3 regions of the Variovorax sp. RTB1 genome follow, and region 1 is predicted to be linked to each of the others. Evidence: predicted binding sites of a transcription regulator. Region 1 holds the regulator's gene; each other region holds the start of a gene.
The links. Region 1 encodes sigma-54, which starts transcription at its own class of promoters, with help from an activator protein. Its sites were predicted from a motif close to TGGCANGNAANCTGCTTT; they were not measured.

Region 1 (9,783 bases):
GGCCGAAGCCATCGTGTGGACCGACACGGTGGCGCTGCGCCGCATCGTCGCCAATCTGGTCGACAACGCTGTCAAGTTCGCACCCAATGGCCGCGTGTTGCTGGCCTGTCGGCGCCGGCCGGACGGCTGGCGCATCGAGGTGCGCGACAGCGGCATCGGCATCGCTTGCGAAGCGCAGGAGCGGGTGTTCGGCGACTTCGAGCAGGTCGGGAACGTGGAGCGCAATCTACAGCGTGGGCACGGGCTGGGGCTGGCCATCGTGCGGCGCCTGGCGATGCGGCTGGGGGTCCAGATCACGCTGCGGTCGCTGCCGGGACGCGGCTCGGTGTTCGGCTTCACGCTGCCATCGGCCCCTCGCGATGCGCACCCCGACCGCACGGCACGCGCCGCGACCGCGGCGGCGACCAGCACCGCTGCGCTCGACGCCATGCCGCTGGCGCCCGGCTTGGCGGTGCTGGTGGTCGAAGACAACGCTGTGGTGGCCGACAGCCTCGCGGCCCTGCTGCGCCAATGGCAGGCGCTGCCACGCATCTACGAGAGCGCGGCCGAGGCGCTGGCGCTCGCCGACCTGCAGGCCATCGACGTCGCGCTGTGCGATATCCGCTTGCCGGGCAAGCTCGACGGTATCGACCTGGCGCGACGCCTGCAACTGCAAAAGCCGTCGCTCACGATCGCGCTGATCTCGGCCGATATCGATGAAGCGACGCTGCACCTGGCCCGCGAGCGTGGCTGGCATGCGTTGCGCAAGCCGGTGCAGCCGGCGGAGCTGCGCGGGATTTTGTTGCAGGCGCGGCGGTAAACCGACGCCTTACAGCGCCTTGCGCAGATTCGCCGGTGCGATGCGCAGCGCTTCGCGGTACTTGGCGACGGTGCGCCGCGCACATTCGATCCCCTGCTCTTTCAGCATGTCGGAAATCTGGCTGTCCGACAGCGGCTTCTTGATGCTCTCGGCGCTCACGAGTTGCTTGATGAGCGCTCGCACTGCCGTGCTGGATGCATTGCCGCCGGTTTCGGTTCCGAGCGCCGAACCGAAGAAGTACTTGAGCTCGACCGTGCCGTAAGGCGTCGACATGTACTTGGCCGTGGTCACGCGGCTGATGGTCGACTCGTGCAAGCCCAGCTCGTCGGCGATCTCACGCAGCACCAACGGGCGCATGGCGAGTTCTCCGTGCACGAAAAAGCTCTTCTGCCGCTCGACGATGGCGTTGCTCACCCGCAGGATGGTGTCGAAGCGTTGCTGGATGTTCTTGATGAACCAGCGCGCCTCCTGCAGCCGCTGCGACAGCGCCTGGCTGCCCTCGCCCTTGTGCGCCTTGAGCGCGCCGGCGTAGATGTCGTGCACGCGCAGACGCGGCATCACGTCGGGGTTGAGCATCACGCGGAACTTGAGCGTTGCGCCACGACCGGTGCGGGTGACGATCACGTCGGGCACCACGATGTTGCGCTCGACATCGACGAAGCGGCGGCCCGGCTTGGGCTCCAGCTTGGCGATCGCCTGCAGCGCGCTGCGCACTTCTTCTTCGTTGCTGCGTGTGAGCGTGGCCAGACGTTTGAAGTCGCGCCGCGCGAGCAGCTCCATCGGCTGCTTGCAGATCAGGATCGCAGTCTTGCGGATCTGCTTTTCTTCGGCCGTCTCGTTCTCATGGGCGAGCGCCTTCAGCTGGATTGCCAGGCATTCGCCGAGATCGCGTGCGCCGACGCCGACCGGCTCCAGGCTTTGCAGCAGGCCGAGCGCCACCTGGAAGTGGTGGACGAGACCGTCGAACTGGTCGTTGTCATCGCCCGCGAGGCCCGATGCCAGCGCTGGCAACGAGTCTTCGAGATAGCCATCGTCATTCAACGATTCGATCAAAAAACGCAGTGCGGCCTGGTCGTTTTCGTTCAGCCGCAGGCTCAGTGCCTGTCGGTGCAGGAAGGATTGCAGCGACTCCTGGCTGCGCGCGAGCTCGGTGGCGTCGGTGCGCTCGCTGCCGTCGTTCGGGCCGAGGTTGTTGCTGCTGGCTGGCGCCTCGCCGCCCCATTCCCCATCGTCCGGCGTCATCTCGACCGTGCCGTCGCCGCCCCAGTCGGGCTCCTGGTCGGACATCTCGGCGGCCGGCGCTTCGGTCTCGCTGGCGGTGGTCGCGGTGCTGGCGCCGTCGGCACTGGTCGCGAGCGCGCTGGGCGCGAACTCGCCGTCGCTCTCGCTCTGGCGGTCGCTGTCGTGCTCTTCGCGCGGCGCTGGCGCGTCGGACACGTCGATGCCGAACTCTTCGCGTGCGGCTTCTTCGGCCGTGCGCTCCAGGAACGGGTTGTCGTCGAGCATCTGCTCGACTTCCTGGCTCAACTCGAGCGTGGACAACTGCAAAAGCCGGATCGACTGCTGCAGCTGTGGCGTGAGCGCCAAATGCTGCGAGACACGAAGAGAAAGACCTTGCTTCACGGACAGCCTGCCAGACACACTCTGTTCAAGAAACACCGCAGAACCGGCTTTGCCGGGCTGTTGGTGTTGCCCCCGGTCAGGGGGTGGAAGAAGCGACACGCAGTGCGCGACGACCTGGGGGCGAGCAACAAGTTCACATCCGGAAGTGTTCGCCGAGGTAGACGCGTCGTACCTCGGCGTTGTCGACGATCTCCGAAGGCGTGCCCTGTGCCAGCACTTGCCCGTCGCTGATGATGAAAGCGTGATCGCAGATGCCCAGCGTTTCACGCACGTTGTGGTCGGTGATCAGCACGCCGATGCCGCGCTCTTTGAGAAAACTGATGATTCGCTGGATTTCGATAACGGCAATCGGGTCGATGCCGGCGAAGGGTTCATCCAGCAGGATGAAGCGCGGCTGCGTGGCGAGCGCACGGGCGATTTCGACCCGCCGCCGCTCGCCGCCCGACAGCGACAACGCCGGCGAGTTGCGCAAATGTTCGACGCGCAGGTCGTTCAGCAGCTCGCTCAGCCGCTCTTCCATCCGTGCCTTCGATATCGGGACCGCCCTGCCGGACTCGTCGGTGTCTAGCTGCAGCTCGAGCACGGCCCGCACGTTCTCTTCGACCGTGAGCTTGCGGAAAATCGACGCCTCCTGCGGCAGGTAGCTCAGACCCATGCGCGCGCGCTTGTGGATCGGCATGTGCGCGATCGGCTCGCCGTCGATGGTGATCTCGCCCGCGTCGGCGCGAACCAGCCCGACGATCATGTAGAACGAGGTCGTTTTTCCGGCGCCGTTCGGGCCGAGCAGCCCGACCACCTCGCCCTTTTGCACGCCGAGCGACACATCCTTGACGACCGTTCGGCTGCCATAGGTCTTTTTGAGGCCGCGCGCTTCGAGGCGGCTGCCGACGTCGATCGTGTCTGCGTTTTCGATCACTTGCGCGGTTCTCCGCCGAGCGTGGTGCTCTGGCGCAGGCCGGAGCCTGCAGCGGGGGTGGCGGGCACCGTCGTGGCCGGCGCGGCACTGGAACCCGAGCCCGGACCGGACGCAGGCGGAGCCGCTTTGGCGCCACCGGCTGCCGACGCCGGAGCGCGCGGCGTGAGCACCGCCCTGACGCGACCACCCGAAGCACCGGCCGCGACGCTGGCGTCCGGCGGCAAGGTAGAACCGTTGACCGTGAAGGTGTCGTTGCTCTGGTCGTAGACGATCAGCGGGCCGGTGGTTTCGTCGTTGACCTTGGTGCCGATCAGCCGCCGCATCACGGCATGGCCGATGAACTTGACGTTGTCGGCGCGGCTGTCGTATTCGATGCGATCAGCTTCACCCTCTGTCCACTCGTCGCCCGGGGCGTCGCGTTTCTGCTTGTAGTAAGCCAGCTTGCCCGGCTCGGGCGTGACCACGCCGTATTGGTAGCCCTCGGGGTCCTGGCGCACGTCGATGCGGGCGCCGCGAATCACGATCGTGCCCTTGGTGACGAACACCTTGCCGGTGAAAACGCTGGTTTGCTTCAGGTCGTCGTAACGCAGCGCGTCCGACTCGATGTTCATCGGCTTCAGTCGGTCGGCCTTTTCGGCATGCGCCGGCAGGCCGGTGCCGAGTGCCAAGGCGAGCAATGCACCAAAGGTGATCGCGAAAGCAGAACGAAAGGAGCGAAGGGGGGATTTTGAGCGCAGGGTCATAGAGGCACGAAACTTGCTGCGCATTGTATGCGGCCAACTGACACGACCTTGACGAAAAAGCCCGCCGAAGCGGGCTTCTCAAAAAACGCGTGTGACAGCTTCAACCTTTGCGCGCTTCGGTGATCAGGTAATTGGCGACCTGCAGCGACTTGGTCATGTTGCCGGCGAGCTCGCCGTCGACGTAAAATCGCCCTGCCACGCCAAGAGCAGGCACACCGGCCACCTTGTACTGCTCGGTGATTTGCGTCGCCCGCTTGGCCTTGCTCACTACGCCGAACGAGGTGAACGCCTCCGTGAACTTGACTTTGTCGAGGCCGTTCTTTTCGGCCCACGCAATGATGGCCGCGTCGCCGTTCACGTTCTGGCGTTGGGTGTGGATCGCATTGAAGACCTTCATCGTGTATTCGTCGAGCTTGCCCATGGCATCGAGCGCGTAATACAGGCGCTGCTTAGGCTCGACGTCGTTGCCGACGAACGGCACGGGAACGCGACGGAACGCGGCGTCTTTCGGCAACGTTTTGACCCAGGCTTCGAGCTCGGGCTCGAACGCATTGCAATGCGGACAGTTGTAAGAAAAGAACTCGATGACCTCCACCTTGCCGGCCGGCGCATCGACCGGGACGCGGGGGCTCAAGTCGATGTAGTCCTTGCCGGCCTTGGGCTGAACCTGGGCATGCGAGAGAGAAGCGGCGGACATCAACCCGAGGGATGTGGCGGCCAGAGAAAAGTCACGACGGTTCATGTGTTTCATCAAAGAGGTGCTCCTGTTCGGCTGAAAGAGCCAGAAGTGCCGCGCGGAGTTCCGCGCCCGGTTGATTCAACGCGGCAGAGACGCAGTGCGTCACGCCGCGGCGAGTAAAGAAAAGTCAACGTTCCAAAACTCAACGCTCCACGGCGGACCGCACTCAGCGCTGCACCCGCACCAGTGCGGAATCGAAGCCGCCGCCATCGAGGCGATCTTTCAAGTGGTCGGCATCGTCCTTCTTGTTGAAGGGGCCGGCGCGCACGCGGTACACGGTGCGACCGGCTTGTTCGCGCTCGGTGACTTTGGCCTCGACACCCATCAGCGACAACTTGGCGCGCTGCGCTTCGGCGTCGTCGGTGGTGCGGAAGGCGCCGGCCTGCACGAAGTAGAGGAATGGGTCTGCGCCACTGGCGTTGGCAGCAGCAGTCGAAGGCGCCGCGCTGGCAATGGTGCCGCCGGCGGTCGGGTTGTTGCCGGATCTTGAGCGAGCCAAGTCGCCCAACGGATCGCTCGACGGCGGCAGTGCGTTGGCTTCGGCCGGCACCGGCGCTGTGCGCGGGCGCGGCGCAGCCGGGGTCGTGGACGCACCGGGCGCGACCACTACCGGAACCGGGCCGGTCGAAGGCGCATTGAGCGGGCCGACGGTCGCAGGTGCGGTCACCGAAGGCGGCTGCGGCTTGACGGCACCGGCCTTGCCTGCGAGTGGGCCGTTCGGGTCCCAGTCGCGGTTCTTGCGGGCTTCGGCTTCGTCCTGCTCGGCACCGCCGCGCTGGTTCTTGCTCATGAACGGGATCGGCACCTTGGTCACGTAGACCGCGATGCCCAGCGCCACGCCGAGCCCGAGCACCAGGCCGATGATCAGCCCGATGACGATGTTGCCGCGCTGAACTGAGCGTGTACTTGATTTCATTTTGAGGTTCGGAATCACATCTTGCGTGGCGCACTGACGCCAAGAATTGCGAGGCCATTGTGCAGCACCTGCGCAGTGGCGGCGACCAGCGCCAAACGGGCTTTCTTGACGGCTTCGTCGTCGACCAGAATGCGCTCGGCGTCGTAGTAGCTGTGGTAGCTCGCGGCCAGTTCGCGCAGGTAGAAAGTGACGTCGTGCGGCGCGAAATCCTTGGCAGCGGCGCTCAGCATGTCGGGGTACTTGGCGAGCAGCAGCATCAGGGCCTGGGCCGCCGGGCTGTCGAGCGGTGACACGTCGACCGTCTTCAGCGAGGCCTCGTCACCACCCCATGAAGTCAGCACCGAGCAGATGCGCGCATGGGCGTACTGCACGTAGTACACCGGGTTGTCGTTGTTCTTGGCCACGGCCAGGTCGACATCGAAGGTGTACTCCGTATCCGGCTTGCGGCTCAGCAGGAAGAAGCGAACGGCGTCGGTGCTGGTCCACTCGATCAGATCGCGCAACGTCACATAGCTGCCGGCGCGCTTGCTGATCTTGACCTCTTCGCCGTCCTTGATGACACGCACCATGGTGTGCAGCACGTAGTCGGGGTAGCTCGGCGGGATGCCTTCACCAACGCCCTGCAGGCCGGCGCGAACCCGTGCGATCGTGCCGTGGTGATCGGTGCCCTGGATATTCACGACGGTGTGGAAGCCGCGCTCCCATTTGGCCAAGTGGTAGGCCACGTCGGGCACGAAGTACGTGTACGTACCGTCGCGCTTTTTCATGACGCGGTCCTTGTCGTCGCCGTAGTCGGTGGACTTCAGCCAGAGCGCGCCGTCTTCTTCGTAGGTCTTGCCGGCGGCGACCAGCTTTTGCACGGTCGACTCGACACGGCCGCTGGTGTACAGGCTCGACTCCAGGTAGTAGTTGTCGAAGCGCACCCGGAACGCCTGCAGGTCGAGGTCTTGCTCGTGCCGCAGATAGGCCACGGCGAACTCGCGGATCGAGTCGATATCGGCGATGTCGCCGCTGGCGGTGAACTCCCGGTCGTCCGACTTGACGGTCTTTTTCGCCCTGAAGTCGTAAGCGATGTCCGCAATGTATTCGCCGTTGTAGGCGGCGGCCTTTTCACCGCTCGGCCAGTCGGCGTCGCCAGGCTTCAGGCCCTTGGCGCGCATCTGCACGCTGCTGGCGAGCGTCTGGATCTGCACGCCGGCGTCGTTGTAATAGAACTCGCGGAACACGGCATCGCCCTGTGAGGCGCGCAGGTTGCAGATGGCATCGCCCAGCGCGGCTTGGCGGCCATGACCGACGTGCAGCGGACCGGTCGGGTTGGCGGAGACGAACTCGACCAGCACTTTCTCGCCGGTGGGGGCTCGCTGGCCGAAGGTGGCGCCCGCATCGAGCACCTCGCGCACGATCTGCTGCTTGGCAGCGGTCTTCAGGCGGATGTTGAGAAAGCCCGGGCCGGCGATTTCGATCGACTGCACCCATTGCTGGAAGGATTGCGTGGCGAGCAGCGCCGCGCTCACCTCCTCGGCCAGATCGCGAGGCTTGCGCCCGAGCGGCTTGGCGAGTTGCATCGCGGCCGTGCTGGCGAAGTCGCCGTGCGCCGCCACCTTGGGCGACTCGAACGCGGCTTTGGCGCCAGCGCCGGGCGAGAAAGTATCGAGTGTGTTCGCGAGCGCCGCGAGCAACTCCTGTTTGACCAATAGCATCGGCCAATTTTACCGGGCGTAACAGCGGGCTCCTTTCTTGCGTCATCCTGCAGGCACCTTGCCCCGTTAGCATCATTGGCCCCGGTCGGGGCTGCTGTCGTCACTCAACCTCCAGGACATCCACACCATGAAAAAGCTCCTTTCCCTGATCGCCCTCGGCGCGTGTCTCTCTTTCGGTGCAGCCCACGCCCAGAGCGCCTGCGAAACGAAGGCCATGGACAAGAACGGCAAGCCCCTCGCCGGCGCCGCCAAGACCAGCTTCGTGAAGAAGTGCGAGAAGGACACCATGTCCTCGGCAGCGCCCGCATGCGCGACGAAGGCCATGGACAAGAACGGCAAGGCGCTGGCCGGTGCCGCCAAGACCAGCTTCATGAAGAAGTGCGAAGCCGACGCCAAAGGCTGAGACGGCGCTGAGGCGACCTCAGCGTCGCACTCAAGAGCCCGCTGCACGCGGGCTTTTTTGCGACTGCTTACTTCAACACACCGAGCAGGTTGTTGAAGTCGTCGCTCCAGGGTTTCACGCCGGGCTTCAGCGTGATCGCCGCGCCGGCACGGCCGATCGCCGGACGCGCCAGCGTTTTCGCGTCGCGAGCGACAAGAACCCAGTCGGTGTTGCGCAGCGCACCGTTCTCCGGCTCGTCATGCACCAGCACCGCGTGCAGCCCACGCGACTCGGCGATGCGCGCCACCACCGGCGCCAGATCCAGGAAGCGATTGGTCACGTGGAAGGCGACGACGCCGTCGGGCTTCAGATGCCGCTCGTACACCGCCATCGCCTCTACGGTGATCAGGTGGATCGGCACCGAATCGCCGGAGAACGCGTCCACTGCGAGCACATCGAAGTTCTGCGGCGCCTCGCCCTCCAGCGCCAGCCGCGCATCGCCAAGCACACGCTCGATGCGCGCCGGGCTGTCTTTCAGAAAGCTGAATTCGCCATCGGCCAGCTCGAACACCTGCGGGTTGATTTCATACACGCGATAGGCGTCGCCAGTGCGCCCGTAGGTTGCGAGCGTGCCGGCACCCAGGCCGATGAGGCCGACCCGGCGCGGCGCATCGGGCGCCGACGCGATGGCGCGGCCGATGCCCGCCGATTCGCCGTAGTACGTGGTCGGCTCACGTCGGCGCGCTGCGGCCAGGAACTGCTCGCCGTGTTTGACCGAGCCGTGGTACATCTGCCGCACGTTGTAGTTCGGATCGTCCCGGCGCGTATCGAGCGTGATCAGCGTGCCGTAGAAGTTGCGCAGCAGGCCGCGCGCATCGGTCGTGTCGTCGCGAATCTGCACCGATAGAAACCATGCACAGCAGGCGGCGAGTGCGACGCCAGCGCCGCCCAGCCACCGGCGCTGGCCCGACCCGCGGCCCGCCAGCACCGCGCCGAGCAGCGCGGTCAGCACCAGCCCGATGCCGAGTTCGTAATACGCTGGCAGCACGTGCGGTGCGAGCAGACCGACCGTCACGCCACCGATGGCGCCGCCCAGCGATAGCATCAGATAAAAGCGCGTGAGATAGCTCGGCCCCGGCCGCATCCGCGCCATCTCGCCGTGCAGGAACATGCACAGCACGAAGAGCCCGGCGACGTAGATCGGCAAGGCGGTCTTGACGTCGGAGCCGACGCTGTCTTGCAGGCCGAATGCGCAGAGCAGCAGCATCGCCGCCGCGCCGGGTAAAAAAATGCCGCGCCGATACCAGCGATCGCTTTCGAAGCACAGCACGAAGGTCAACAAGTAGACCGACAGCGGAAGCACCCACAGGAACGGGATCGCCGCCACGTTCTGCGTGATGTGGTTGGTGATCGCGAGCAAGAGCCACGAGCCGAGGGCCGGCAGCGCGAGCCACAGGAGGTAGTCGACGGTGCGCGGCTTCACATCGGGTGCCGCAGAAACCGTGGCGACAGGCGCCAGATGCGGCGCACCGCTCGCCCAGCGCCGCGACACATAGATCGTCGTGCCCGCACACAGCGCGGCAAAGGCACCGAATCCCCACGACCAGCCATGCGCCTGCTGCACCAGCGAACTGTACGGCTCGATCAGCACCGGGTACGCCAGCAGCGACGCCAGCGACGCCAGGTTCGACAGAGAAAAGTAGCGATAGACCTGCGCACCCCAAGGCGTGCGCGCCACCCACGACTGCACCAGCGGCCCGGTTGTCGAGAGCAGAAAGTAAGGCAGACCGATGGTGCCGAGCAGCAAGCCGAGGATCCACAGCGTCGGGTCTTCGGAGCCGGTGGGCTTCCAGCGCGCGCTGGTGACGATCGGCAAAAACGCGAGGCTCACGAGCAGCAGTGCGACGTGCAATCGCGCCTGCGCTTTCACGCCCAAGCGCCGCGTAACCCAGTCGGAGTACGCGT
Region 2 (9,783 bases), on a different contig from region 1:
CGCCACGAAACCGAGCTTGCCCGACTTGGATGCCGCGCCGGCCGCCATGCCGCACAGGTACTGGCTCTCGTAGGTGCGGCCGTAGAACGATTCGAGGTTGCTGCCGTTGGTGGTGCCCGAGCCGTTGAGGAACGCGACGTCCGGGTACTTGGCAGCCAGTTCCTTGAAGGTGTCGGAGTAGCCGAAGGCGGTGCCGATGATGATGTTCGCGCCGCGCGAAATGAAGCGCTCGGCCGCCGGCTTGATGGCCGACGCGTCTTCGGGCACGTTCTCGACGAACTGGATCTTCTTGCCGGTCGCAGCCTCGACCTTGATACGCGCCTCGTCGAAAGCCTGCGTCCAGCCGCCGTCGTTCTTCGGGCCGAAATAGATCATCGCGATCTTGGGCTCGCCCTTGAGCGTGAAGCCGTCGGCCATGGCCGGCGCGACGAGCACGGTGCAGGCGGTCAGCGCCACGAGGGCGTACGGGGCGGTTTTGCGGAACATGGTCAGGCCTTTGGTGGTGAGCGTTGAAGACATCGAGAAGAGAAGAAGGGGACAGTCGCCGAGGCCGCGTCACATCATGAAGTTGATGCGGAAGACGTTGCCTTCCGGGTCGAGCAGCACCGACTGGTACCAGTGGTAGTAAGTGACGTAAGGCGCCTTGATCAGCGTCGCGCCGGCGGTCACTGCGATCGGCACCATGCGGTCGACATCGGCCTGGCTGTCGACATCGATGTTGAGCAGGAACTTGACGCCGCGCGTGTCGGAGAACTCGGCCAGGTGCAGCAGCTCGTACGCTTCGAGCGCGTTGAAGCCGAGGCTCGATTTACCGGTGTCGAGCCCACGAAAAATCGGCGAGCGAATCGCCTCGATTTCAGGGAAGCCGAAGACGCGTTGATAGAAGCCGCTGAGCGCGAGAACGTCTTTCGCAAAGACGTTGACGTAGGAAAGATGGGCCATCGAAAGCTGCGCCTCAGGCCGCGACCTTGGTACCGCCGAAGGTCGTCTGTTTCACGAACTTCGACATCAGGTGGTCGCCTGAAGAAATGGGCGCGTACGTCGGCTTGCCGCCAGGTGCCAGACAGCTCGGCAGGCACTCGACCATCGCGTCGTAGTTGGGCTGGTGAAAGAACACCAGCGACTGGCGGCGGTTGGTGCTCGCCGCCTCGAAAGGCGGGTTGACCACGCGGTGCATGGTCGACAGCCACTGGTCGTTGGTCCACTGCATCATCAAGTCGGCGATGTTGACGACGAGGCCACCTTCGACCTGGGGCACGTCGACCCACTGGCCGGCCTTGTTGAGCACCTGCAGTCCCTTGTCGTCGGGCAGCACCACCGTCAGGCTGCCGTAGTCGCTGTGCGCACCGGCACGCAACTGGCCCGGCAACGGGGCTTCTTTCTGTGGCGGGTAACTCAGCACGCGGAACATGCTGATGTGTTCGTCGATCTTGTCGTCGAAGAAACGCTCCGGCAGCTTCAGGCCCAGCGCGAAGATGCGCATCAGCGAGCGCGAGAGTTCGCTCATCGCCTCGAAGTATTCCTCGTACGCTTCGCGGAAGCCCGGGATGTCGGGCCAGCTGTTGGGCTCGAAGTGCGGGCCGGCCGCCTTGCCGCGGTGGTACTCGTCGTCCGGCACGTTCGACGGACCGACCGAGAACGACTCCTTCAAGTCGCCGGGTGTCGCTTCTTCCAGGCTGTACGACAAACCTTCTTCGCCGACCGCGCTGTAGCCGCGCACCGCGTCTTCGCGCGGCCGGTCGACGCGGCGCTTGTCGGCCAGCGGCAACGCGAAAAACTGGCGCGACAGCTCGGACACGCGTGCGATCAATTCGGGCGAAATGCCGTGGTGCGTGATGACCAGAAAGCCGATGCTGCGCGAAGCCTCGTCGACCTTGCGTGCGACCTCGGCGCGGCCTTGTTCGGTGCCCTCGAAGTAGGGCGCGAGATCGATGATGGGTACGGTCAGCAGGGTCATGCTTCGAATCCTTTTGAAGAGCGCGAACCGGTGCGCTGCAGCGGCAGTGACATGCAACGTTTGTGCCAGTTGGACCAAATGGACAAATGCGGCAAACTGGCCCGCGTCATGCAAGCAGCACGGCATGCAGAAACAAGAAAGCAGCAGCCCATGCCGAAGACATCCGGAGGAGCGGTGAAGGCGGCCAATGCCAAGATGACCAAGACGGCCAAGGTCGTCAAGTCGACGCCCGCCACCAAGCCGTCGCAGCGCGGGCAAGCGCTGCGCACACCCGGCGTGCGCAGCGTGGCCGCGGTGAACCGCCGGCTGCGCCAGATCGAAGACAAGCGCAGCGTGATCCTTGCTGCCGCATTGGGGCTGTTCTCGCGCTTTGGCCTGCATGGCACCAGCGTCGATCAGGTGGCAGCGCGGGCCGATGTCTCCAAGAGCAATCTGCTCTATTACTTCGCCAACAAGGAAGAGCTGTACGTGAGCGTGTTGCGCGAACTGCTTGCCGTATGGCTCGAACCCTTGCGCGGTTTCAGCGCCGAGCAAGACCCGCGTGAAGCCATCGGCCACTACATCCGACGCAAGCTGGTGATCTCGCGCGATCAGCCCGACGCATCGCGGCTGTTCTGCCTCGAAATGATTCAGGGCGCACCGTTATTGCGCGACGAACTGGGGCGTGAACTGCGCGATCTGGTCGACCGCAAATCGGAGGTCATCAGGGAGTGGGTCGCGGCCGGCAAGCTGGCGCCTGTCGACCCGCATCACTTGATCTTCGCGCTGTGGGCGACCACGCAGCATTACGCCGATTTCGGCGTGCAGGTGCAAGCCATCACCGGCCGCACGCTCGACGATCCGGCGTTCTTCGAAGAGGCGGTGGAGAACGTGCAGCGCATCGTGCTGCAGGGCATCCTGTCGGCCGCGAAGAACTGAACGGACGCGAAATCGGACTCGGCCTTTTGTCCCGAGCCGGCTCAGTGGGCCGGTGGCGTCACGATGTCGTGATAGCGGCGATCGAAGTAGATGAGCCCATGCGCCGCTTCGCCCATCGCCACCGCCACGACCTCGCAGAACAGCACGTCGTGCGTGCCGACGCTGGTGCTGCTGGTGACGCGGCAGTCGAAGGACACGGAGGCGCCTTCGAGCACCGGCGAACCGGTGGCGCCTCGCTCCCACTGCGAGCCGGCAAAACGTTCGTCCATCGGCGTCTTGCCGCCAAAGACACTTGAGAGCGCTCGCTGTCCCGCGCCCAGCACGTTGACGCACAGCACGCCAATGGCCCGGAAGGCCGGGTACACCGAGGCGGTGCGATTGAGGCAGATGAGCAGGGTCGGCGGCTCGTCCGTCACGCTGCACACCGCCGATGCGGTGAACCCCGCGCGGCCTGCAGGGCCATCGGTGGTAATGATGTTCACCGCTGCGCCGAGCCGTGACATCGCATTGCGAAAGTCGCTGCGCTCGAGTGCTACCTCGCGCTCGGACGGTGCTGGCACCTCGGACAAGGGCACGGGCACGGGCATGGTCGTGCAAGGCATGACGTCAGGCCAGCACGCAGGCTTCGTCAAACGCCAGGCGCGGCAAGCGGCCGAACACCTTGCTCGCATCACCGTGGCCGAGGTTGATCAGCAGGTTGACCGACCAGCTCGTGCCTTCGAAGAACGCGGCGTCGACCACGGCCTTGTCGAAGCCCGACATCGGACCGCAGTCGAGCCCGAGCGCACGCGCTGCCAACAAAAAGTAGCCGGCCTGCATCGAGGCGTTGCGGAACGCGGTCTCGTGCGCGGCTTCGGCGCTGCCGGTGAACCAGGCGCGTGCATCGGCATGCGGAAACAGGGCAGGGAGCTTGTCGTAGAAAAGCTTGTCCCACGCACAGATCACCGTGACCGGTGCGCTTATCGTCTTGTGATGGTTGGCTTTGGACAACGCCGGCGAGAGCTTCGCCTTGCCTTCGGGCGTGCGCACGAACACGAAGCGCGCTGGCGAGCAGTTGGCCGAAGTCGGCGCCATGCGGGTCAGGTCGTAGACGCTCTTCAGCAACTCGTCGGACACCGGTGCGTCGGTCCAGCCGTTGTGGGTGCGGGCCTCGGTGAAGAGGGTGGCCAGTGTGGCGTGGTCGAGGGTCTGTGTCATTTGCGTTGTCCGCTGAAAGTCGCGTCAGGTTGGTTATGCGTTGGCTGTTCTTGCTGCTGCGTTTGTTGCGCGAGGAACTTGAGCAGCACCGGATTGAAGGCATCGGCTTCGGTCACGTTGTGCGCGTGACCGCCATGTACGACGCGCTCCATCGTCGCGTTCGGCAAGCCATCGGCCAGCCGCTGCGAGCAGGTCCACGGCACGAGTACGTCGTCGGTAGCGGTCGCGACCAGGGCCGGTACGCCGATGTCACCCAGCCGCGCATCCACATCGAATGCGCGCAACGCGCCGATGCGCGCAAGCAGGTTGGCGTCGCCCGGAAAGTTGTCGTAAGCGTGATCGACTTCGGCGGCCACGTGCTCTGCATGCGCCGCGCTCCAAGCGGCCGGGTACAAAAAGATCGGCTGCGCCTCGACATAGGCGCGTCGGCCCGAGCCGGCGAGCAAGGCGATGCGGGCGTCGAAACAACGCGCTGAATGTGGGTTCGGCCTGGACCATGCGTTGATGAGTACCAGGCTCGCGACGCGCTCCGGCGCATCGAGTGCCAACTGCAAGCCGACAAGCCCGCCGAGCGCATGACCGACGAGGTGACAGCGTGCCGTGCCGCTGGCATCCAGCACTTCGACCACGTCACGCGCCATGTCGGCGATGGCGTAGTCGTCGGGCAGCACGCCGGGGCTGCGGTTGGTGCCGCGCTGGTCGTACACCACCACGCGCCAGCCGGCGGCGACCAGGCCGGGCAACTGCGGACGCCAGAAGCCAGCCGAACCACCGAGGCCGGACGACATCAGCACGCTGGGTGCGTCCGAGTCGACGCCGTGGACTTCGAAGTGCAAAGTCATTTCAGGGGCATGGAAAATTCATGTGAGCCGGACTGCAGTCAGGGCTTGCCGACGTGCGCGATGGACGCGATCTCGATCAGCGCCTCCGGCTTGACCAGGCCGCACTGGATGCAATAGCGCGCTGGCTTCACGCCCGGAAAGTACTCGGCGTAGACCGCATTGACCTTGGGGTAGTCGGCCCAGTCCTTGATCATGATCATGTTGAAAGTCACGTCGTCCATCGTGCCGCCGGCCGTGCTGATCACGCTCTTGATGGTCTCCAGCACATGGCGCGTTTGCAGCGTGGCGTCGCCCACGTGGACCACGTTGTTGTCCTTGTCGAAGGGCAGCGTGCCCGACACGTAGACGATGCCGTCGGCCATGGTGCCGGGCACGAAAGGCGCGATCGGCGTGGTGGTGCCGGGCGGGATGATGGCTTGCTTGGGCATGGATGCTCCTGGGGATAAGTCGGATCTAAGGCACTGTCAGGCGCTGACGGTCTTGCAGAATTCTTCGACGGTGGAGACCCAGCCGAAGAAGGTCTCGACGTTGTAGACCGTCGCCTTCTGGATCGCCGCGCCGCCGAGTTCGTGCGTTGCGTCTTCCAGCATCACGCTGAAGTATTCGAGGTGGAAGGCGTCGCGCAAGGTCGACTCGACGCACACGTTGGTCGCGATGCCGGTAAACACCAGATTGCGAATGCCGCGAGCCCGCAGCGTGCTGTCGAGCGTGCTGTTGAAGAAGCCGCTGTAGCGTGTCTTGGGGATGACGATGTCGCCGGCCTGCGGCTTCATCGCGTCGATGAGCTCGTAGTCCCAGCCGCCTTTTGCAAGGAACTTGCCTTGCAACTCCGGCTTCTTGCGCATGGTCTTGAGTGCGTTCGATTTGTACCAGTTGGGCGAGCCTGGACCACCGGCTTCGACGTAGCCTGCATCCCAGCCGTTCTGCAAGAACACGACGAGGATGCCGGCCGCGCGTGCCGCCTCGATGGTGCGTGCGATGATGGCGATGGTGCCCTGCGCGCCCGAGATGTCGAAGCCCGCCGAGTCGACGTAGCCGCCGAGCGACGCATAGGCGTTCTGCATGTCGACCACGATGAGTGCCGAGTTGGCTGCGTGCAGCGCGACCGGTTCGGGCCGCGCGGGCAGCACCAGCGGTGCCGGCGCGCCGGGAAGGCTCGGCACGCCGACCGGCGTGGTCGACGTGATCGTGGTGTTCTTCGGGGCGACGGTGGTCATGGCGATGTCCTTCGGATCCTGGGTGATGCAGTGGCAGCGCGATTCAATTCAAGCAGCGATCGCTTCATCCTGCACCGCGGAGGGAACCGGCGTATCGACGTCGATGCGGCTCTTCATCAGCGGCTGAATGCGCTGGCCGAAGGCCTCGATGCCTTCGACGAAATAGTCGAAGGTCAGCAACACGCCTTCGGTGCCGGGCACTTCCGCCATCTCGTCGAGCATGCGCGCGACGGTGGCGTACGAGCCGACCAGCGTTCCCATATTCAGGTTGACGGCCGAGGTCGGATCGGCCATCTGCCGCACGTTGGTGTCGGCGCCCGACTTGGTGTCGGCCGCGCCCTGCACGCCGAGCCACTGGATCGCGCCTTGGTCGGCGCCGGCCTTGTAGTGTTCCCACTTGGCACGCGCCGCTTCGTCGGTTTCGTCCGCGATGATCATGATGAGCACGTAGGTCGTCACGTTGCGGCCGGTCTTGGCGGCCGCGTCGATCAGTTTCTGCGCCGAAGGTGCGAACGCCTTGGGCGTGTTCACGCCTTTGCCGAAGCAGAAGTTGTAGTCGGCATGCGCGGCCGAGAAATCCATGCCGGCGTCGCTCTGGCCGGCGCAGATCACCTTCATGTCGGCTTGTGGCTGCGGGCTCAGGCGGCAGTCGTCCATCTTGAAGTGGTCGCCCTTGAAGTCGGACTGCCCGGTGGTCCACAGCTCGCGCAGCACCTGGATGTACTCGGACAGGTACTGGTAGCGCGTCGCGAAGAACTCGTCGCCCGGCCACAGGCCCATCTGCGAATACTCCGGCTTCTGCCAGCCGGTGATCAGGTTCACGCCGAAGCGCCCGCCCGAGATCGAATCGATGGTCGACGCCATGCGCGCGACGATAGCGGGCGGCATCACCAGCGATGCGGCGGTGGCGAAAAGCTTGATCTTGGTGGTCACCGCGGCCAACCCGGCCATGAGGGTGAACGACTCCAGGTTGTGGTCCCAAAACTCGGTCTTGCCGCCGAAGCCGCGCAGCTTGATCATCGACAGCACGAAGTCCAGGCCGTAGTGCTCAGCCTTCAGCGTGACCTCTTTGTTGAGCGCGAAGCTCGGCTTGTACTGGGGTGCGTTCTCGGACAACAACCAGCCGTTGTTGCCGATGGGAATGAAGATGCCGACTTTCATTGGAATGGTCCTCGCCGCAGCAGGATGAACATGGGAAACGCTACATGCATGCAGCGTGCCAAGTCATAAAACCAATGAAATCAACGACCTACGTCAAGCCAGCCTGATCAATTTGTCCAAATGGTCCAAAGTGGATCGTTTGGCGCACGCCGGTTGTGCAGCCACGCACTGGCGCCGCCCGACCCCTTTTTGGATCAGCGCGCCTTGGGAGCGGGCGCAGCGACAGGTGCCGCTGCGACAGCAGGCGCGGCCGGCCGCGTGACCGCCTTCTTCACCGCATCGGGCAACTCGATCTTCACTTCGAGTACTTCGAGGTTGTCCTGCCTCTCGACATGCACCTTGAGGTCTTCGGGGCGGATCGACACGTATTTGGAGATCACTGCCAAAAGCTCGCGCTGCAGCTCGGGCAGGTAGTCGGGTCGCTTGCTGTTGAGGCTGGATCGCTCGTGCGCCAGGATGATCTGCAGCCGCTCCTTGGCGACGTTGGCAGTCTTCTTTTTCTCTCCGAGGAGAAACGAGAAAAGCGACATGCTTACTTTCCTCCGAAGATGCGTTTGAAGAAGCTCGGTTTGTCAGCGTCGATGAAGCGCAGCGGACGGTCTTCGCCCAGAAAACGGGCGACCACGTCCTGGTACGCCTCGGCCACGTCGGTGCCCTTGTCATGGATGGCGGGCACGCCCTGGTTGGACGCGTTGAGCACCGTCTCGGATTCGGGGATGACGCCGATCAGCTTGATGCGCAGGATGTCCTTGATGTCGTCGAGCGACAGCATCTGGCCGCCGGCTACGCGGTTCGGGTTGTAGCGCGTGATGAGCAGATGCTCCTTGATCGGGTCACCACCGTCGATCGCGCGCTTGGTCTTGCTGCCGAGCATGCCCAGGATGCGGTCGGAATCGCGCACTGAAGAGACTTCGGGGTTGGTCACGATGAGCGCTTCGTCGGCGAAATGCATGGCCATCATGGCGCCGGTCTCGATGCCGGCCGGCGAGTCGCACACGATGTAGTCGAAGTCCATGTCGGACAGGTCCTTGAGGACCTTCTCGACGCCCTCTTGCGTCAGCGCTTCCTTGTCGCGCGTTTGCGAGGCAGCCAGCACGAACAGGTTCTCGCACTGCTTGTCCTTGATCAATGCCTGGTTGAGGTTGGCCTCGCCCTGAATCACGTTGATGAGGTCGTACACCACGCGGCGTTCGCAACCCATGATGAGGTCGAGGTTGCGCAGGCCGACGTCGAAGTCGATCACAGCCGTCTTCTTGCCGGCCAGCGCCAGGCCGGATGCAAAGCTGGCGCTCGTCGTCGTCTTGCCGACGCCGCCCTTGCCCGAAGTCACCACCACAATTTTGGCCATGGCCATTCCTCTTTTATGTTTCTGTTCAGGCGATCGGATCGATCACCAATTTTTTGCCGTCCAGGCGGATGGTCGCCGGCTTGCCGAGCACGTTGGCGGGCAGCGGAACCTCCGCGGTGCGGTAGATGCCCGCGATGGCCACCAGTTGCGCTTCGAGGCAGGTCGAAAAGATGCGCGCATCGATGTTGCCGCGAGCGCCCGCAATGGCTTTGCCACGCAACGGTGCATACACATGGATGTTGCCATCGGCGATGATCTCGGCACCGAAGCTCACGACCGCGGTGACGATGACGTCGCCACCGCGTGCATAGACCTGCTGGCCCGAGCGCAGCGGCTTGTCGATGACGAGCGTGCCGTTGGCAGGCACGGGCACCTCGCGCACGATCTGCGGTGCTTCCGGTGCAGCGGCAACCGCTTCTTGCGTTGGAGCCCGAGGCGCCGGGGACACCGGCATGGCCGCCAGCGACAGACCGGCCGCGCGTGCCGCGATGTTTTGCAGCTCGCTGCCACCTCGTACGGCAATGGGCTGCGTCTGGTGGCGCGCCAGCAGGCTGCGCAGCCGGGCGAAGTCGATGTCGGGTGCCGTACCGGTTTCTTGCAGCACAGACAGGTCGATCACCACCGGCTCTTGCTCGAAGAAGTCGGGTGAGTCGGCGAGCTGCGCATCGAGCGCTTCAGCCAGCACCGCGAGGTCGGCGGTCTTGAGGATCACCGCGATCAGCGGGAGCGTGGCGCTCTTGAATTCGAAAACCGCCTTGGTGCGCGCGGCGGATGAATCGGCCATGGAAAACGTTCGTTCGAAAAGCTGGCGAGTCTACCGGGCTCGCTGCGACTGCCCGGCAAAAAGCTGGCCCGATGACCGGGACGATCTACACCTCTTGCATGCGGTTGCACTTTTTCAGCCGTCAGGCAAAGGCGACGCACTCCTACAGCGAAGCGTTTTCGCAGCGGCAAACTGCTTCACTTGGAAAAAAATACTTCTTCGACCATTGCGCAGTCAAGCATTGCCTTGCAGCCTATTCTGGATGTGCGGAAGGCACATCCCGGCGGCGTGCACTTCACTTACTCGGTGAGCGCCGTTGTGGTTCCGGAACAGGGATCTCCCGGCGAGTTGTTCGACTCGGTCGAGCGCTGTCTTTACGA
Region 3 (9,783 bases), on a different contig from region 1:
GCCTTCGGCTTCTGAGAAGCCGAAGCTCCGCAGCAGCTGCGTGCCGGTCACGTCCGGCTCCCAGATCTCGACGCGCCGCGCGATCGGCGTGGCCAACGCCGACAAAAAGGCCATCACGTAGTTGGTGCCATCGATGGTCGAGCAGGGCGTCGCAAAGCCACGGTTGATGCCGACCTTGATGGCGCCATCGGCCCGCAAAAATCCCGATGCTTTGCCCAGGTCGGGCAGGAACACCGGCGTTTGTTTGTCCCACGCCATGCCGGGCAATCCGTTTCCGCGACGAAAGCTGGTAGCGCGCGAAATGAATTCGAAGGTGTCGCCGGTGGTGCCGTAGTAACCGTCGACCAGGTCCATGTCTTTCGACTCTGCCGGATCGTTGGCCCAGAGTTCGATCGCGCCGGCATGTTCTGCGTCGTCGCCGCAGAAGATCACGACCACGGCACTCAGTTGCTGCCCCTTGAAGATCGGCAACGCGATGCCGCAGGTCAGTCCTTCGGCCTTGGCGGGCACGGCGCGACGAAAGTACGAGCCTTCGAACTCTTTCAAAACGATCGGATGACCGGCCTCCCACGCCTGGCCCGGCAAGCCTTCGCCGCGGCCGAAACACAGGTTGCGGCTGGCGGCTTCGAAGCGCGTGGCCGTACCGAACGATCCACCGCCAAATTCGAGCACGCCGCTTTCTTCGCTGGGCACCCAATACTCGATCACGCGGATGAAGGTCTTGGGCACGAGGTCTTGAGCGGATGTCATATCAGGCCGCTTTTTCGACGTGGCCTTGCCGCGTGTAGAGGAAGTCGATGACAGCCTTGCGGTACTGCACGTAGTGCCGGTCTTCCGCCAGCTCGACGCGATTGCGCGGCCGTTCGAGATTGACCTTGAGAACCTCGCCGATCGTGGCCGAAGGGCCGTTGGTCATCATGACGATCTTGTCCGACAGCAGCACCGCTTCGTCCACATCGTGCGTGACCATGACGACGGTGCTCTGCGTCTTGTGCACGATGGAGAGCAGTTCGTCCTGGAGCCGTGCGCGGGTCAGCGCGTCGAGTGCGCCGAAGGGCTCGTCCATCAGCAAGACCTTGGGCTCCATCGCCAGCGCGCGGGCGATGCCGACGCGTTGCTTCATGCCGCCGGAAATTTCGCCAGGGCGCTTGTTCGTTGCCGGCGTCAATCCAACCAGCGCCAGTGCCGCATCCGTGCGGACCTTCAACTGCGCCTTATTTTCGGTCGGCGCAAACACGCGTTCGACGCCGAGGTAGATGTTCTCGTAGCAGGTGAGCCAGGGCAGCAGCGAATGGTTCTGGAACACCACCGCGCGCTCGGGGCCGGGGCCGGCGATCTCCCGGTTGGCGCACAGCAGCGTGCCGTGCGTCGGCATGGTGAGACCCGCGATCAGGTTCAGCAGCGTCGACTTGCCGCACCCCGAGTGACCGATGAGTGCGACGAATTCGCCCTTCGCCACGGTGAGGTTGATGTCACGCAGCGCCTGGAAGCTGCCTTTGGCGGTCTTGAAGGTTTGTTCGACATCGCTGATATCGATGAACTTCTTGTCGTCGTTCATGACTTCACCTCTTCGAACGTGAAAGCGGTCGCGATCTTGATGAGCGCGTATTCGAGCAGCATGCCGACGATGCCGATCACGAAGATCGCGATGATGATGTTCATCACGTTCAGGTTGTTCCACTCGTCCCAGACCCAGAAGCCGATGCCGACGCCGCCGGTCAGCATCTCGGCGGCGACGATCACCAGCCAGGCGGTGCCGACGGCCAGGCGCACGCCGGTCAGCATGTAGGGCAGCACGGCGGGGAACAGGATCTTGGTGATGATCTTCCATTCGCTCAGGTTCAAGACCTTGGCGACGTTCATGTAGTCCTGCGGCACGCGCTGCACGCCGACGGCGGTGTTGATCACCATCGGCCAGATCGAGCAGATGAAGATGGTCCAGATGGCCGCAGGATTGGCACCCTTGAACACCAGCAGGCCGATCGGCAACCAGGCCAGCGGTGACACCGGCCGCAGCAGGCTGATCAGCGGGTTGAACATGCGCGCCAGGAACTCGAAGCGGCCGATCGCGAAGCCCGCCGGAATGCCGACCGCCGCCGCCAGGCCGAAGCCCACCGCGACACGTTGCAGCGATGCGAGAACGTTCCAGCCCACGCCCTGGTCGTTGGGTCCGTTGCTGTAGAACGGATCGCTGAAAACCTTGACCGCTTGCAGCCAGGTTTCCCACGGTGCGGGAAAGGTGCCGGCACTTCGTACGGCGATCAGTTCCCAGATCAGCACCAGGATGCCGAAGCCCGCGAGCGGCGGCAGCACGCGCATCCAGAACTTGCGCAGGTCGAGCGGCTTGCGCACGCCCGATGCCGAGCCACTGGGGGTCGCAGCGGGCGCACGCACCGGGCTTGTTGCGACGGCCGCATTCGCCGGCAGCGGGACTGCGGCGGAAGCGTCGAGCGGAGAGTGAAAGACGGCGCTGACCATGCTGTGCTCCTTAAGCGTGAACCTTGAAGCCGTCGGCGTAGGCCTTCGGGTTTTTGCCATCCCAGACGATGCCGTCCATCAACTTGCTGGTGCGCATCGTGTCTTTGGGCACCGGCGTCTTGCTGGCCGTGGCGGCCTGCTTGTAGAGGTCGATGCGGTTGATCTCCGTCGCGACCTTGAGGTAATCCGGGTGCTCTTTCAACAAACCCCAGCGCTTGTGCTGGGTCATGAACCACATGCCGTCCGACAGGTACGGAAAATTGACCGCGCCGTCGTTGTAGAACTTCATGTAGTTCGGGTCGTCCCAGCTCTTGCCCATGCCGTTGATGTAGCGGCCGAGGATGCGCTGGTTGATGGCGTCGACGCTGGTGTTGACGTAGCTCTTTTCGGCGATGGTTTCGGCCATCTTGTTTTTGTTCTGCAGACCGGTGTCGATCCAGCGGCCCGCTTCCAGAATCGCGGCCGTTACGGCGCGGCAGGTGTTGGGGTATTTTTTGGTGAACTCGGCGGTGGTGCCGAGCACCTTTTCCGGATGGTCTTTCCAGATGTCTTGCGTCGTGATAGCCGTGACGCCGATGCCGTCCATGATGGCGCGCTGGTTCCAGGGCTCGCCCACGCAGAAGCCATCCATGTTGCCGATGCGCATGTTGGCCACCATCTGCGGAGGCGGAACGACGATCGACTTGACGTCCTGGATCGGGCTGATGCCGTTGGCCGCTAGCCAGTAGTTGAGCCACATCGCATGGGTGCCCGTTGGAAAGGTTTGCGCGAAGACGTATTCGCGCTTTTCGCTGGCCATCATCTTGGCGAGCGACGGGCCGTCGACCGCGCCCTTGTCAGCCAGCTTCTTGCTCAGGGAGATGGCCTGTCCGTTGTTGTTGAGCGTCATCAACACGGCCATGTCCTTCTTGGGACCGGCGATGCCCAGGTGCACGCCGTAGACCAGACCGTAGAGCACGTGGGCGAAGTCCAGATCGCCATTGACCATCTTGTCGCGCACGCCGGCCCAGCTGGCTTCCTTGCTCGGCACGATCTTCACGCCGTACTTCTTGTCGATGCCGAGCACGGATGCCATCACGACGCTGGCGCAGTCGGTCAGCGGGATAAAGCCGATCTTGACTTCTTCTTTCTCTGGTTTGTCGGAGCCTTGCGCCCAGACGGCGGCACGCAGAGCCGGGTCGAGGCCGACCGCGCCGAGGGCGGCGGCTTGCAAGATCTTGCGGCGACTGAGCTTCGTTTTAAGCAGATCGGTCATTGAGGGGCGAACTCCGAAAAAATGAAAAGGATGAACAAGGTCAAAAGACAAAGACAAAAGGCAAAGCGAAAAACAAAAAAGGCGTCCTCACCGCGCATGTGCCGCTCGAAAGCGAGCGCATGCAGATAAGGACGCCTTTGTCCGTTGGGTCGGCGACACCCGCCATTGGATGTCGCCTGCCTGGAGACCGTCGTTGGTCTATGTGAGAGCTGAGTGCAAGCAGCGTGCCAGCATTGCGGCCACTGTGATTGCTACTCAATCGATAGCATTGAAGCTAGGCTGAGATTGGTTTCGGAGAAGATTTCATCCGAAAATGCAATTTCGCACTTCGTTTGTGCAATGCACCATTTCAGCTGCCGATTGGCAGGTAGTCGGCCATAGAAAGCACTGATTCGGCGACATCGACCACCCGCCGGTTCTGGTTCATAGCGGTTTGCCGAAGCATCTGGTGCGCCTCGGGCTCAGTCAGTCGACGATGCGCCATCAACAAGCCTTTGGCGCGCTCGACGAGCTTGCGTTCGTTCAGGGCGGTACGCACGGCGTCGAGTTCGTCGCTCATGGCCTGGAGGCGTTGCGCCTGCTCCTGCATCATCTCGAGAATCGAGCGTTCGAGCTGATGGCCGTACGGCGCTGCGGCGGAAGTGAGTCCGCCACCGGCTACTTGCGGGCCAGGCTCGGCGCCCGGTTCGTCGAAAAAAGCGGTGGCTGCTGTGTCAGGCTCTCCGGCCAGTTGCTCGAGCAGGACCTCGTACGACTCGGCTTCTCCGCGTGCCTGCAGCGTCTTGTCACGGCACAGGTCGCGCAAATCCGCGGCCAGCCGATCTTCGACATCCTTCATGGCGTCGATGCGCAGTGAGCAGCAGTCGAACCAGACCGCGCTGAGTTCGGGGTCGAGCGGCACGCCGGCGGGCGCGGCGCATGCGATTCGGCGCAAACGTTCAAGTTCGGCGAGTTCGGCGTCCGGTTCGCGCTCGCGCCAGAGCTGGCTCATTGCCGGCCCGGCAAAGTCGGCGAACACGTGAAAGCAGCGCTCCTGCGCGGCGATGAGCTGAAGCCACTGCTGCTGGCGCAGCGGATCGTTCTGTCCCGTCGCAAAAGCCGCGGCACCGCAGGCGCGCTCCTGGCCGGCGAACTCCTTGCCCTGCATGAAGTTGAACATCGCCGCCAACAGGCGCGAAATTTCTGGGTCGGTGGCGCCGTCGGCCGCCTCGAACACCACGGCCAGCAGGCCGGCAATCAGCTTCGCGAAGGCCGCTGTCGCTTCTGCAGCACTGGTTTCCAGCGCACCGATGCGGCGACGCAGCGTGGGAAGGGCGTCCAGCCCGGGCAGCACCCAGGCGATGCGGCTGAACAGGCGAGTGCCACTGCCCGCACGCCGGCCTTCGCTCTCGAGGAAGTCGAACCCGACCCGAACCTCGCGTTCGAAGCGTCCGCATTCACCGATCTGGGCGCTGCGTTGCGCCGCGAAGCGACGTCCTTGCGAGGCGAGCAGGACGTTGGAAAGCCCGCGCTCGCGCTGCAGCGCGTGAACCAGCCGGCCGATGGTGCTGACCAGTTCGCTGGTACGCGCCAGCTGCTCTAGCTCATCGATTTCGCATCGCCTGGCTGCGACCAGAAAGCTCAATCCTGAATTCATGTGTGGGGCAATAGGAACTGACGGGCATCCAGCAACATCCGTGCCCCGGTATGGGGACCACCCTAAACTCGCTGGATGCTTTTATTGGGAATCGAATCATCATGCGACGAAACCGGCGTGGCGCTGGTCGAATCGCAGGGCACGGCACTGCCGATGTTGCAGGCGCATGCGTTGCACAGCCAGATCGCCATGCACCAGGCCTACGGCGGCGTGGTCCCCGAACTGGCGAGTCGTGACCATATCCGGCGCGTGCTGCCGCTGACGCAGGGCGTCATGGCCGAGGCCGGGCGCTCGCTCGCAGAGATCGATGTCGTCGCCTACACCCGGGGGCCGGGGCTGGCCGGCGCGCTGCTGGTCGGCGCAGGCGTGGCCTGTGCGTTGGGTGCGGCGCTGGGCAAGCCGGTGCTCGGCGTCCATCACCTCGAGGGGCATTTGCTCTCACCGTTCCTGAGCGCCGATCCGCCCGAATTTCCTTTCGTTGCACTGCTCGTGTCGGGCGGTCACACGCAACTGATGCGGGTCGACGGAGTGGGTCGCTACCAACTGCTCGGCGAAACCATCGACGATGCGGCGGGCGAGGCGTTCGACAAGAGCGCCAAGCTGATGGGTTTGCCCTATCCCGGTGGCCCGTGGTTGGCCAAGCTGGCAGAGCAGGGCGATCCGATGGCGTTCAAGCTGCCGCGGCCACTGCTGCACAGTGGCGACCTCGATTTCTCTTTCGCGGGGCTGAAGACCGCCGTAATGACCCAAGCGAAAAAGCTGGGAGGCGAACTGGAAACGCGCAAGGCCGATCTCGCGGCGTCGACACAGGCTGCGATCGTCGAAGTGCTGCTGAAGAAATCAATGGCTGCACTGGAGCAAAGCGGACTCGACAGGCTGGTGGTGGCAGGTGGCGTAGGTGCCAACCACGCATTGCGCGAGCAGCTGAATGCGGCGTGCGCGAAGCGCGGCATGCGAGTGCACTACCCGGAGTTGCATCTGTGCACGGACAACGGCGCGATGATTGCCATGGCTGCGGCCATGCGGCTGCAGTCGGGGCTGGAAGAGGCGAGCGAGCGCTACGCCTTCGACGTCAAGCCGCGATGGCCAATGGCGTCGCTGACCACGTAGCGTGGGCCGGAACGCCGCGGGTTACAGGTCGAGCGCCGACGTCGGCACCGACGCTGGAAGGCAGCGGCAACACATCCAGCACCTTGCGCCAGAGTTGCGACCATTGCGGCCAGTCGTGTCCGCCTTCCGTCGTGAACACGCGGTCTTGCGGCAGCGCATCGGCCAGCAGCCGGTGGTTTGAAGCGAAGCGGTCCGCCAAGCCAAAGCCGAGGTAGAGCGGCGGCAGCTTTTCGGCAGATTTCGCGCTGGCATATTGCTGCAGCCAAGGCCAGAGTTGGCGGTCGACTTCCTCGTCGGGCGCGGGGCCTGTCGGGGCTTTCCAAGCGCGCAGACCACCGGCTTTATGAATCTCCGCACCCAGCGGGCGTCGGCCGAGGTATGGCGCCAGCGCCACGATGCCTTCGACGGCACCGGGGCGGGCCAGCTCATGAATCAACGCGCCGAAACCGCCGATCGAGATTCCGACCAGCCAGAGCGATTTGTATCCGGCAGCGCGTTGTGGCGCGAGCACGTCGGTATGCAGGCGCTCGATGAACGTCTGGTCGTAGTAGTACGAAACGTTGGCGTCGACCAACAAAACGTCCGCCGCCAGATTGCGTTCCTGGACAGCGCTGACAAACCCCTCACGCTCGAACGCGTCGGGTTGCAAAAAAGCTCCCGGCAAGAACACCAGGAGGGTGTCTGAAGGCGTATTGCCATTGACCAATTTCAAGTGCGTTTCCATCGTCATCCCGATAGTCGCAAACCGTTGCAAACCTGAAGGCCCGCTGAACGTGCTCGCGCCGATGTAAGAGAAAAGTCTGTAAAAACATCAACTTTCGTGATGTTCTTCGCACTAATTGTGAGTTCGGAAACAAAAAAGGTCGGAAACAAAAAGTCACTGACGCGTTTAGTGAGGGGCTAAGACCCCGAGATCACTTGATTTGAAGCTCTGTGACGTTGTTCACAGGCAACAATTTTCCGAGCTGTAAAAGCAGGGCGCAATTTTCCAGTTTGTCTTATTCGACGTTGACAGGGCGACGGGCACAGCTGAACAGGCGCACCGGGAGAAAAGCCACGGGTGGTGTGAACGGCGGGGGCAAGAAACGTGTGTCCCGTACACTGCGCGGCCTTTCAATTCAAGAGTGCCGCTTGCCACTTTATCCAGGCACCGCGCCACGCGTTTAAAGACAATGAACTCCCGCTTTATTTGGCGTCGCAAGGCCTTGAAATTCAGCACGCTGGCGCTGTGCGCGTCGACATTGCTGTCGGCTGTTTCGCTGGTTCGCGCGCAGTCTCCGGCACCGATTCGTATCGCATTGATCGAGAGCCTCAGCGGCCCGTTCGCAAACACCGGCGAAGCCGTCTCTCGCAACCTGCTGTGGGCTGTCGAACGCGTTAACGCACGCGGTGGCATCCCGCTGCCGGGCGGTGCGCGAATGCTCCAACTCGATCGCTACGACAGCAAGGGCCAGAACGAAGAAGCACTGTCGGCGTTGCGCGCGGCCATGGACAACGGCGCTCGCGTCGTGATGCAGGGCAACTCGTCTGCCACTGCGGCAGCGCTGGTCGATGCCATCGACAAGAACAACGAGCGCGATCCTTCGAAACGCGTGCTGTTCCTCAACTATTCGGCGGTCGATCCGGTGCTGACCAACGAGCGCTGCAGCTTCTGGCACTTTCGTTTCGATGCGCACGCCGACATGCGCGTTGCTGCCCTGATGGACGTGGTGAAAGACGATCAGGACGTCAAGCGTGTCTACTTGATCGGGCAGGACTACAGCTTTGGCCAGGCCGTGTTGCGCGAGAGCCGGCGACAACTGGGTGTCCAGCGCCCCGATGTGCAGATCGTCGGCGATGAACTGCACCCGATGGGCCGCGTGAAAGACTTCGCGCCCTATGCGGTGAAGATCAAGTCGAGTGGGGCACAAGCGGTGATTACAGGCAATTGGGGGAATGACCTCACCTTGCTGGTGAAGGCGGCGCGCGAGGTCGGCTACGAGGGCAAGTTCTACACGTTCTATGGCAACGCACTCGGTGCGCCGGCCGCCATCGGGGATGCGGGCGTCGGCCGCGTGCTCGCCGTTGCGGACTGGCTGCCGAATGTGCCGACGCCGGAGTCGGCAACGTTCTACCGTGCGTTTAGGCAGCGCTTTCCGAATCCGACCGATGACTATGTGCATATGCGGATGCAACTGATGATCGAAGCGCTGGCCAAGGCCGTCGAACAGGCCGGGAGCGTTGAGGCCATGCCGGTCGCGCAGAAACTGGAGCAGGCCAACGTCAGCCTTGCGGGTCGCAGCGGTCGCATGCGCGCGAGCGACCATCAGTTCCAGCAGTCGCTGGTCGTCGGCATTATGGACCGTCTGGGCGCGCCGGGCGTCCCGTTCGATGTCGAAGGCTCGGGCTACGGTTTTCGCGTCGTGAAGAACATCGACGCTGCGCGCGCCGAGTTGCCGACCACCTGCAAAATGCAGCGGCCTGAACGCTGAAATCAAGCGATCGATCACCGGCAGTCAACGAATCTCCACAGGGCAGGAATCAACACATGCGCAAAGCAATCCAGAACCTCGAAGCCTCCAAGATCCGCGAAGTCGCCAACGCCGGACTCGGCCGCGACGACGTGCTGGCCTTCTGGTTCGGCGAGAGCGACGAAGTCACGCCGGAGGTGATCCGTCAGGCGGCGATCGACTCAATCAACGGCGGTGAAACGTTTTATGCGCACAACCTCGGGTTGCCCGAATTGCGCGCGGCGGTTGCTCGCTACACCAGCGCGATGCACCCCGCGGTGGATGTGTCGCGCATCGCGATCACGTCCGGCGGCGTCAATGCGCTGATGCTGGCGGTGCAGGCACTCGTCGATGCAGGCGATGAGGTGGTCGCAGTGACGCCGGTCTGGCCGAATCTGACGGCGCAGCCTGCCATCCTCGGCGCCAACGTTGTCTGCGTGCCGCTGGTACCGGTGCAAGGCGAGTGGACGCTCGATCTCGACAAGCTTCGCACAGCCATCACATCGAAGACCAAGCTGCTGATCGTCAATGCGCCGAACAACCCGACCGGCTGGACCATGAGCCGTTCCGAGCAGCAGGCCGTTCTCGATCGTTGCCGCGAGACAGGCACATGGATCCTTGCCGACGAGGTGTACGAGCGCCTCTACTACGAACCGACGCCGAATGGCTGCGCCCCTAGTTTTCTCGACATCTCGGTGCCCGACGACCGACTCGTGGTGGCGCACAGTTTTTCCAAGAGCTTTCTCATGACCGGTTGGCGCCTTGGCTGGCTGGTGATGCCGCCCGAAATGGTGGACGGCATGGGCAAGCTGATC

Region 2: the regulator sigma-54 is predicted to act here: its motif matches at 2,008-2,025, upstream of QN397_RS00375 (isopenicillin N synthase family dioxygenase).
Region 3: the regulator sigma-54 is predicted to act here: its motif matches at 3,946-3,963, upstream of QN397_RS14605 (CmpA/NrtA family ABC transporter substrate-binding protein).

Annotation. Positions count from the first base shown of each region.
Region 1 is NZ_JASJXG010000045.1:12,318-22,100, forward strand. It holds gene QN397_RS21370 (hybrid sensor histidine kinase/response regulator) at 1-799, shown strand, start outside; gene QN397_RS21375 (RNA polymerase factor sigma-54) at 809-2,422, opposite strand; gene lptB (LPS export ABC transporter ATP-binding protein) at 2,556-3,335, opposite strand; gene lptA (lipopolysaccharide transport periplasmic protein LptA) at 3,335-4,081, opposite strand; gene QN397_RS21390 (thiol:disulfide interchange protein DsbA/DsbL) at 4,182-4,823, opposite strand; gene QN397_RS21395 (SPOR domain-containing protein) at 4,987-5,736, opposite strand; gene argS (arginine--tRNA ligase) at 5,751-7,436, opposite strand; gene QN397_RS21405 (hypothetical protein) at 7,564-7,839, shown strand; gene QN397_RS21410 (fused MFS/spermidine synthase) at 7,907-9,783, opposite strand, start outside.
Region 2 is NZ_JASJXG010000001.1:77,744-87,526, forward strand. It holds gene QN397_RS00365 (BMP family ABC transporter substrate-binding protein) at 1-486, opposite strand, end outside; gene QN397_RS00370 (VOC family protein) at 556-942, opposite strand; gene QN397_RS00375 (isopenicillin N synthase family dioxygenase) at 956-1,957, opposite strand; gene rutR (HTH-type transcriptional regulator RutR) at 2,108-2,875, shown strand; gene QN397_RS00385 (flavin reductase) at 2,917-3,378, opposite strand; gene QN397_RS00390 (malonic semialdehyde reductase) at 3,482-4,072, opposite strand; gene rutD (pyrimidine utilization protein D) at 4,069-4,914, opposite strand; gene rutC (pyrimidine utilization protein C) at 4,953-5,342, opposite strand; gene rutB (pyrimidine utilization protein B) at 5,379-6,131, opposite strand; gene rutA (pyrimidine utilization protein A) at 6,180-7,292, opposite strand; partial or broken gene minE (cell division topological specificity factor MinE) at 7,571-7,822, opposite strand; gene minD (septum site-determining protein MinD) at 7,825-8,640, opposite strand; gene minC (septum site-determining protein MinC) at 8,666-9,424, opposite strand; gene QN397_RS00430 (hypothetical protein) at 9,650-9,783, shown strand, end outside.
Region 3 is NZ_JASJXG010000021.1:37,743-47,525, reverse strand. It holds gene QN397_RS14620 (GAF domain-containing protein) at 1-750, opposite strand, end outside; gene QN397_RS14615 (ABC transporter ATP-binding protein) at 752-1,558, opposite strand; gene ntrB (nitrate ABC transporter permease) at 1,555-2,478, opposite strand; gene QN397_RS14605 (CmpA/NrtA family ABC transporter substrate-binding protein) at 2,489-3,733, opposite strand; gene QN397_RS14600 (nitrate- and nitrite sensing domain-containing protein) at 4,083-5,369, opposite strand; gene tsaD (tRNA (adenosine(37)-N6)-threonylcarbamoyltransferase complex transferase subunit TsaD) at 5,445-6,479, shown strand; gene QN397_RS14590 (alpha/beta hydrolase) at 6,442-7,203, opposite strand; gene QN397_RS14585 (branched-chain amino acid ABC transporter substrate-binding protein) at 7,652-8,950, shown strand; gene QN397_RS14580 (pyridoxal phosphate-dependent aminotransferase) at 8,947-9,783, shown strand, end outside.